Regions from separate parts of the Bariatricus sp. HCP28S3_F11 genome, predicted to be linked through region 1. Evidence: riboswitches for the same ligand, from Rfam matches in the RefSeq annotation. Region 1 holds a riboswitch; each other region holds the start of a gene.
The links. A riboswitch is a leader RNA that binds a small molecule or an ion and turns the genes downstream of it on or off. The one in region 1 is predicted to bind cobalamin.
Positions count from the first base shown of each region.

Region 2: another riboswitch for cobalamin. It lies ahead of ACTNBR_RS04830 (sirohydrochlorin cobaltochelatase); the one in region 1 lies ahead of ACTNBR_RS01440 (ABC transporter substrate-binding protein).
Region 3: another riboswitch for cobalamin. It lies ahead of ACTNBR_RS09965 (sirohydrochlorin cobaltochelatase); the one in region 1 lies ahead of ACTNBR_RS01440 (ABC transporter substrate-binding protein).

Region 1 is NZ_JBQHUC010000002.1:61,875-64,142, reverse strand. Features, by position in the region: gene ACTNBR_RS01445 (ABC-F family ATP-binding cassette domain-containing protein) at 1-615, opposite strand, end outside; cobalamin riboswitch at 763-961, shown strand; gene ACTNBR_RS01440 (ABC transporter substrate-binding protein) at 1,090-2,268, shown strand, end outside.
Region 2 is NZ_JBQHUC010000006.1:104,768-107,035, reverse strand. Features, by position in the region: gene ACTNBR_RS04830 (sirohydrochlorin cobaltochelatase) at 1-1,140, opposite strand, end outside; cobalamin riboswitch at 1,360-1,547, opposite strand; gene ACTNBR_RS04825 (PTS ascorbate transporter subunit IIC) at 1,697-1,909, opposite strand; partial or broken gene ACTNBR_RS04820 (SPFH domain-containing protein) at 1,917-2,268, opposite strand, start outside.
Region 3 is NZ_JBQHUC010000019.1:10,375-12,642, forward strand. Features, by position in the region: gene ACTNBR_RS09955 (DUF3343 domain-containing protein) at 1-66, shown strand, start outside; gene ACTNBR_RS09960 (acyl-CoA dehydratase activase) at 80-844, shown strand; cobalamin riboswitch at 970-1,158, shown strand; gene ACTNBR_RS09965 (sirohydrochlorin cobaltochelatase) at 1,388-2,268, shown strand, end outside.

The sequences.
Region 1 (2,268 bases):
GAGATAACGTTTCAGCCAGTTGATATGCTCTTCGTCCAGATAGTTGGTTGGCTCGTCCAGAAGCAGGATGTCCGGCTTTTCCAGAAGGAGTTTGCCGAGCAGGATACGGGTGCGCTGGCCGCCGCTTAAGTCGGTGACATCCTTGTCCAGTCCAAGATCCAGAAGCCCCAGCGCGCGTGCGACTTCTTCGACCTTTGCATCGATCACATAGAAATCGTGCATGGCCAGTGTGTCCTGGATGGTCCCAAGCTCTTCCATAAGTGTCATCATAGTATCTTCATCCACGTCCCCGAGGCGGTCACAGATCTCGTTCATCTTCGTTTCCAGTTCAAAAAGCCAGGAAAAGGCGGATTTCAGCACATCGCGGATCGTCATGCCCTTTTCAAGTACAGTGTGCTGATCGAGATAACCGACACGGACATTTTTTGCCCATTCGATTTTCCCTTCGTCCGGCTGGAGTTTTCCTGTAACAATATTAAAAAAAGTAGATTTTCCTTCTCCGTTGGCTCCGACAAGTCCAATGTGTTCGCCTTTCAGAAGACGGAAGGACACATCATGAAAAATGGCGCGGTCACCGAAGCCGTGGGAAAGATGTTCAACATTTAAAATGCTCATTTTCGATTCTCCTTTGTTATGTGGTAACAAGTGACAGTGTCCTGCTTATTATATTATATCTACCGGATAAAAGGCAATGGATTTCGAAAGGATTTCAAGGGAAAAATGCGGTTGCCATACAGGCGGGGATATGTTATAGTGAGGGTGTTCTATATTGGGCTTTTCAGTGCCGGGCAGATGATTCAGATCTGCCGGGTTAAAAGGGAATCAGGTGCAAATCCTGAGCGGTCCGGCCACTGTAAACAGGGAGCGAGGTTATAGATAAGTCATTGCGTATCCAGCGCGAGAAGGCATAACCGGGCGATGAGCTGTAAGTCAGGAGACCTGCTGAGAAGAATGTGAATAGCTTCCGATGAAAGCATAGATTTGCAGAATATTTCAGGGGGAAGTCTGCTTTCGTACAGGAAAAGCGGGCTTTTTTGAATGGGAAATCTGTGCTTTGCGGATCGGATCGAAAGTGGAAAGAGGGATACGATGAAAAAGAGAGCAGCACGGTTCCTGTGTATGATACTGATTACAGTACTGGTTTTCGGAATTTCAGGATGTGGTCCGGAAGAGAAAACGAAGCCGGAAACGGAAGAGAATAAGACGACATCTGAATCACAGCAGGAAGAGGCGAAAAAAACGTCGGGACCGTTGGAAATCAAGGGACTTTCTTATGAATCTGCGATGGAACTTGATTATGCAAAAGGGTTCGGGGTATATTATTATCAGGATGGATATAAGCTGATCCGGATCCGGGACGGAGAAGACTATCTTCTTGTGCCGGAGGGCAGGAATATTCCGTCGGATCTGGAAGAAGACATCGTGATTTTACATCAGCCGCTGGACCGTATTTATCTTGCGGCAACATCGGTGATGGCATTATTTGATTCGCTTGATGCATTGGATGCGATTCGCCTGAGCGGGACACAAAAATCCGGCTGGTACATTGAAAATGCGGTGCAGGCTATGGAAGATGGCGCCATCCTTTATGCCGGAAAATACAGTGAGCCGGATTATGAACTCCTGATCGATGAGGAATGTGATCTGGCTATTGAATCCACGATGATCCTGCATACTCCGAAGGTGCAGGAGATGCTTGAGATGCTTGAGATTCCGGTATTTATCGACCGGTCCAGTTATGAGACGCATCCGCTTGGAAGAACGGAGTGGATCAAGGTCTATGCCGCGATGCTGGACAAAGAAGAACAGGCAGAGACATTTTTCAAGGAACAGTCCAAAGTAATCGAAGAACTGAAGGACTTTGAAAATACAGAGCAGACGGTTGCCTTTTTCTATGTGAGTACCGATGGAACCGTCGTGGTCAGAAAGTCCGAAGATTACATTCCGAAAATGATCGAGATTGCGGGTGGACGTTATGTTTTCGATGATCTTGAAAATACGGAAAATAACAGTGCGTCGATCAGCATTTCTATGGAAGAATTCTTTGCATCTGCAGCCGACGCGGACTATCTGATCTACAATTCATCAATCGATAATCCGGTGGAATCGATGGAGGATCTTCTGGCGAAAAGTGAGCTGTTTGCAGATTTTAAAGCGGTGCGGGAAGGAAATGTGTGGTGTACCGGAAAGTACCTGTATCAGGCGACAGACATTGTCGGAAATCTGATTACAGACATTCATCTGATGCTTACCGATGGAAAAACGGAG
Region 2 (2,268 bases), on a different contig from region 1:
AGCCTCGATTCCACCAAGTCCTGCAATCTGCACATCCACTTGTTCAAAAAATCCGGAATTCTCAAACAGACTCTTCCATGAATCTTCATCCTCTCCGGCCATATCATTATTTGCGTGATCCCCCGCCACAACCATCAACGGCCGGAGAATGACCTTTTTATATCCCGCATTTTTTACTGCTTCAATAATTGCCTCGCAGGAAGTTTCTTCCGGTTCCCCTTCGACGGTCCCGATAAATACATTGTCGTAGCCGAGTACCTGCATCTGTGTCTGCATCTGGCTGTAGGAAACTTTTGCCGTATGGGAGGTGCCATGTCCCATAAATACAAATGCCGTACCATCTTCCTTCGCTGCATCGAGGCTGTCATATCCTGCTGTTTCAACAGCCTGTGCCGTCACTGCCTTTGCAACAGCTTCTTTATCTGAATTGATTGCCGAAGCATCGCTTCCCACTTCACCCAGAAGCGGTTCCGAAAACTTTACGGATTCAAATTTGTCCTGGTAACGCTCCACTGCTTTGACCAGTTCATCATATTCTGCTCCATGCATCAAGTGGGTCGGCTGTACGATCAGATTCTTCACATTATTTTTCACTGCACGCTCCAGAGCCTGATCCATATTGTCAATACATTCTCCGTCTCTCGCCTGTATGTGATTGATGATAATCTGCGATGTAAATGCTCTTCTTACGGACCAGTCAGGATATGCCTCCTGCAGGGCATCTTCTATTCCTTTAATATCTTCCACGCGGCTGTCATTGTAAGATGTTCCGAAGCTGACTGCCAGAAGTTCATTTTCTCCGATTCCATCCTGGTTCCTTGAATCGTCGGCGGATGCGTCTCCGGTATCTTTTCCAAAATAATCCGGGTCCGCATTTTCTCCTTCTACCAGTTCCTTCTGCTCATCCGTCAGTTCATCCCATGCTTCTTTTGCAGCCTTACACGCTTCATCCGTCTGATCGTTTCTTTCCTGAACATAGATTGCGTCTATCAAATCTGCCACCTCATTCGCTGCTTTCTGATCATCTTCTGTTTCTTTGGTCTCCTCTTTTTCTTCCCCATTTCCACCAGAACATCCTGCTATTGTTAATGTGCTGATTACGGAAACGGCCAGTAGAATTGTGAGTAATCTTTTCTTCATTCTGAATCTCCTCCTTCTTATTTTGTCGTTCTCCCGATAATGCGTACAACAAAAAAGAGGTGCCTTTCCCATATCGCCGGTAAAAGGCACACTTCATAATAACATACGCAAACAGCACTCTCTCCAAAACAGCCAGTCTTTCACCGGTGCCTGATGATGAGAATGTGGAATATGACTCTTATCGGTTGCGACCAGTTACTCGTGGCCTGTGGGTTCTTCCCACTCCGTTTTTTGCAGGCAGGTCTCCTGACTTACGGATCCAGATCCAAGGCCGCCTTCCCAATTGCTCAGTGACATTCCTGGCCTTGCACTCCCCGTTTACAGTGACGAGTTCGTACAGGACTTCCACCTGTTTCCCTTTTAATCAGACAGCTAATGCTGTCTGAACCTGACGAACATACCTTATCACAACCCGCCTGAAATGTAAAGCCTGCTTCTTCGTTTTCCCCGATTCCAAATTCAATCGCTGCATGTTCATCTATTTCGGCCGGACCACTCCGGGCGACAACTCCTGCACATAACATAAAAAGACGGCTCATCACCGCCTTTTTATGTATTATTCTTCTTTCTCCGGAAGATCGATCTGTGGACGCACATGCAATTCCTTCGAAATATATTTGCCATCCTTTCGATGCTGCTTCACACATTCAGTCAGTAAAAATTCAATCTGCCCGTTCAGTGAACGGAAATCATCTTCAGCCCAGGCTGCGAGGGCATCGTACAGTTTTGGTGATACCCGAAGCGGTATCTGTTTTTTCGTTTCTGCCATATTAGTAAAGACTTCCTTCATCCGCGACACCGTCTCCTGTGGTATCTACATTCGGAGATACATCGTAAGGATACAGCCGCACAATATTACGGAGCGCACTATCGCACTGCAGAGAAAGGTATTCCTTATAGTTGTCTACATTAAAAACTGCTTTTGCCGTGTCCACCACCCGCCATGTAACGGCAATTCCGATCTCCACCGGGTTGCCGAGGCAGTCATTGATCTTCTGACGGTTGTTATTCAGTGTCATAACCTTCAGAGAGATCTTCTTATTCACCGTCTCCACAGCCTGTCCCGCCTGTGGCTGTGTGAAAATTACAGACCTCTTGGACTGGCTGTCCACGTCTCCGCTCTGGTTC
Region 3 (2,268 bases), on a different contig from region 1:
ATAGAGATCTTGAAAATCACCGAAGTGGAAATGGATTTGAATCCACACAGAGATCAATATTGTTAGAAGAGGTAGGAATATGAATTACGTTGGAATAGATATCGGATCCACAGCATCCAAAGTTGCTGTGATCGGGGATAAGGAGCTTCAATTTGTACTGCCTACAGGATGGAGCAGCAAGGAGACCACCTTACTTATCAAGGAGAAACTTCTTGCAGAAGGAGTGGATGTCATGTCTGATGAGACAAAAGTTGCAGCGACCGGATATGGAAGAATTGCTGTAGATTTTGCAGATTATGTGATTACCGAAATAACATGTCATGCAAGAGGCGGAAGACAGATGGCAGGAGATAATTGTACGATTATTGATGTGGGCGGACAGGATACCAAAGTAATCCTGGTCGAGAACGGAACCGTGCAGGATTTCCTGATGAATGATAAATGTTCCGCCGGGACCGGAAAGTTTTTGGAAATTATGGCAAATCGTCTCGGAATCACGCTTCAGGAGCTTTTTGATATGGCTGAAAGCGGAACAGTCTTACCAATCAGTTCTCTTTGCACCGTATTTGCAGAGTCCGAAGTCATCAATTATATCGGTGTCGGGAAAAATCGTGAAGATATTGCGGCGGGGGTCGTTGATTCCGTAGCATCTAAGGTGGCACAGTTGAGCCAGAAGAAGGCACTGTCAGATAAGATTATTCTGACAGGAGGGTTGAGTCACAGTACATATTTTACCAGAATCCTTTCTGCAAAAATCAGAAAGACGGTGGAACCTACTGAAAACGGACGGTATGCCGGCGCGCTGGGGGCAGCACTACTGGCGAAGGAGAAGAAGAATAAATAGTAGCAAAGAAATATAAGTGAGCATAAAGAGCAGGAGCAAGGGGATACTCATCAGTACCCTTGCTCCTGCTTTCCTTTCTGTAAGATATTTCTATTTCCGGAGTCTTTACATTTTTTGCAGTATATGATAAGGTAAGCTTGATAGGTTCAGACAATCACCGGTTGTCTGATTAAAAGGGAAACAGGTGCAAATCCTGTACGAACTCGTCACTGTGATCGGGGAGTGCAAGGCCATTTATGTCACTGAGCAATTGGGAAGGCGGCCTTAGATTAAGATCCGTAAGCCAGGAGACCTGCCTATTGAAAAACGGAGTGGGGAAGGACCCACAGATCACGAGTAACTGGTCGCAACCGATCATAATGGAAATGATACATTCCCGGGCGATGCCTGTATCTGCCGGGAGTGCTGTTTTGTTATGTATTCATTACGCCCTTTTACCATTTTTATGGAAAAGGGCTTTTTTGTCTACGAGATTTTTATCCTGCAGACTTAAAAGCGAATGAGAATATATCGGAAATGGCCAGAAAATGAAGGAGGAGCAGGATGAAGAAAAAACTGGTAACCATTTTACTGGCTGTTTCATTGGTGGGAACCCTGGTTCTGTCAGGATGTTCCGGAAAAAGCGATGAAAATGCGGAAACAACAGTAGAAAACGACAAGGAAGAAAGTACAGAAAACGAGGATCAGAAGGCTGCGGATGAGGTGGCAGCGCTGATTGACGCAATCTATGTACAGCAAAGAACGGATGAGACGGATGAACAGTGTAAGAAAGCGAAAGAAGCCTGGGACGCACTGACAGACGCCCAGAAGGAACTGGTAGAAGGTGAAAATGCAGATCCGGATTACTTTGGAAGAGATACAGGCGATGCATCCAAGGATGATCCGCTGAATCAGGATGATATCGGAGAAAATGAGATTCTTGTTGTCAGCTTCGGAACATCTTTTAATGACAGCCGTGTAGAGGATATTAAAGGAATTGAAGATGCACTTCAGGAAGCGTATCCGGACTGGTCTGTAAGAAGAGCCTTTACCGCGCAGATCATTATCAATCATATTCAGGCAAGAGACGGAGAATGCATTGACAATATGGATCAGGCACTGGAGCGAGCGGTCGCAAACGGCGTAAAGAATCTGGTTGTCCAGCCGACACACCTGATGCATGGCGCAGAGTATGATGAATTGATGGAATCTGTTGAGGCATATGCGGACAAATTTGAGAGTGTAAAAGTTGCAGAACCTCTGCTTGGAGAAGTGGGTGCAGATGCGGAAACTGTCAATGACGATAAGGCAGCAGTTGCTGAGGCAATTACTGCGGAAGCAGTCAGCGAAGCAGGCTATGACAGCCTGGATGCTGCAAAAGAGGATGGTGCTGCTTTTGTGTTCCTGGGACATGGAACTTCTCATACCGCGAAGGTGTCTTACAG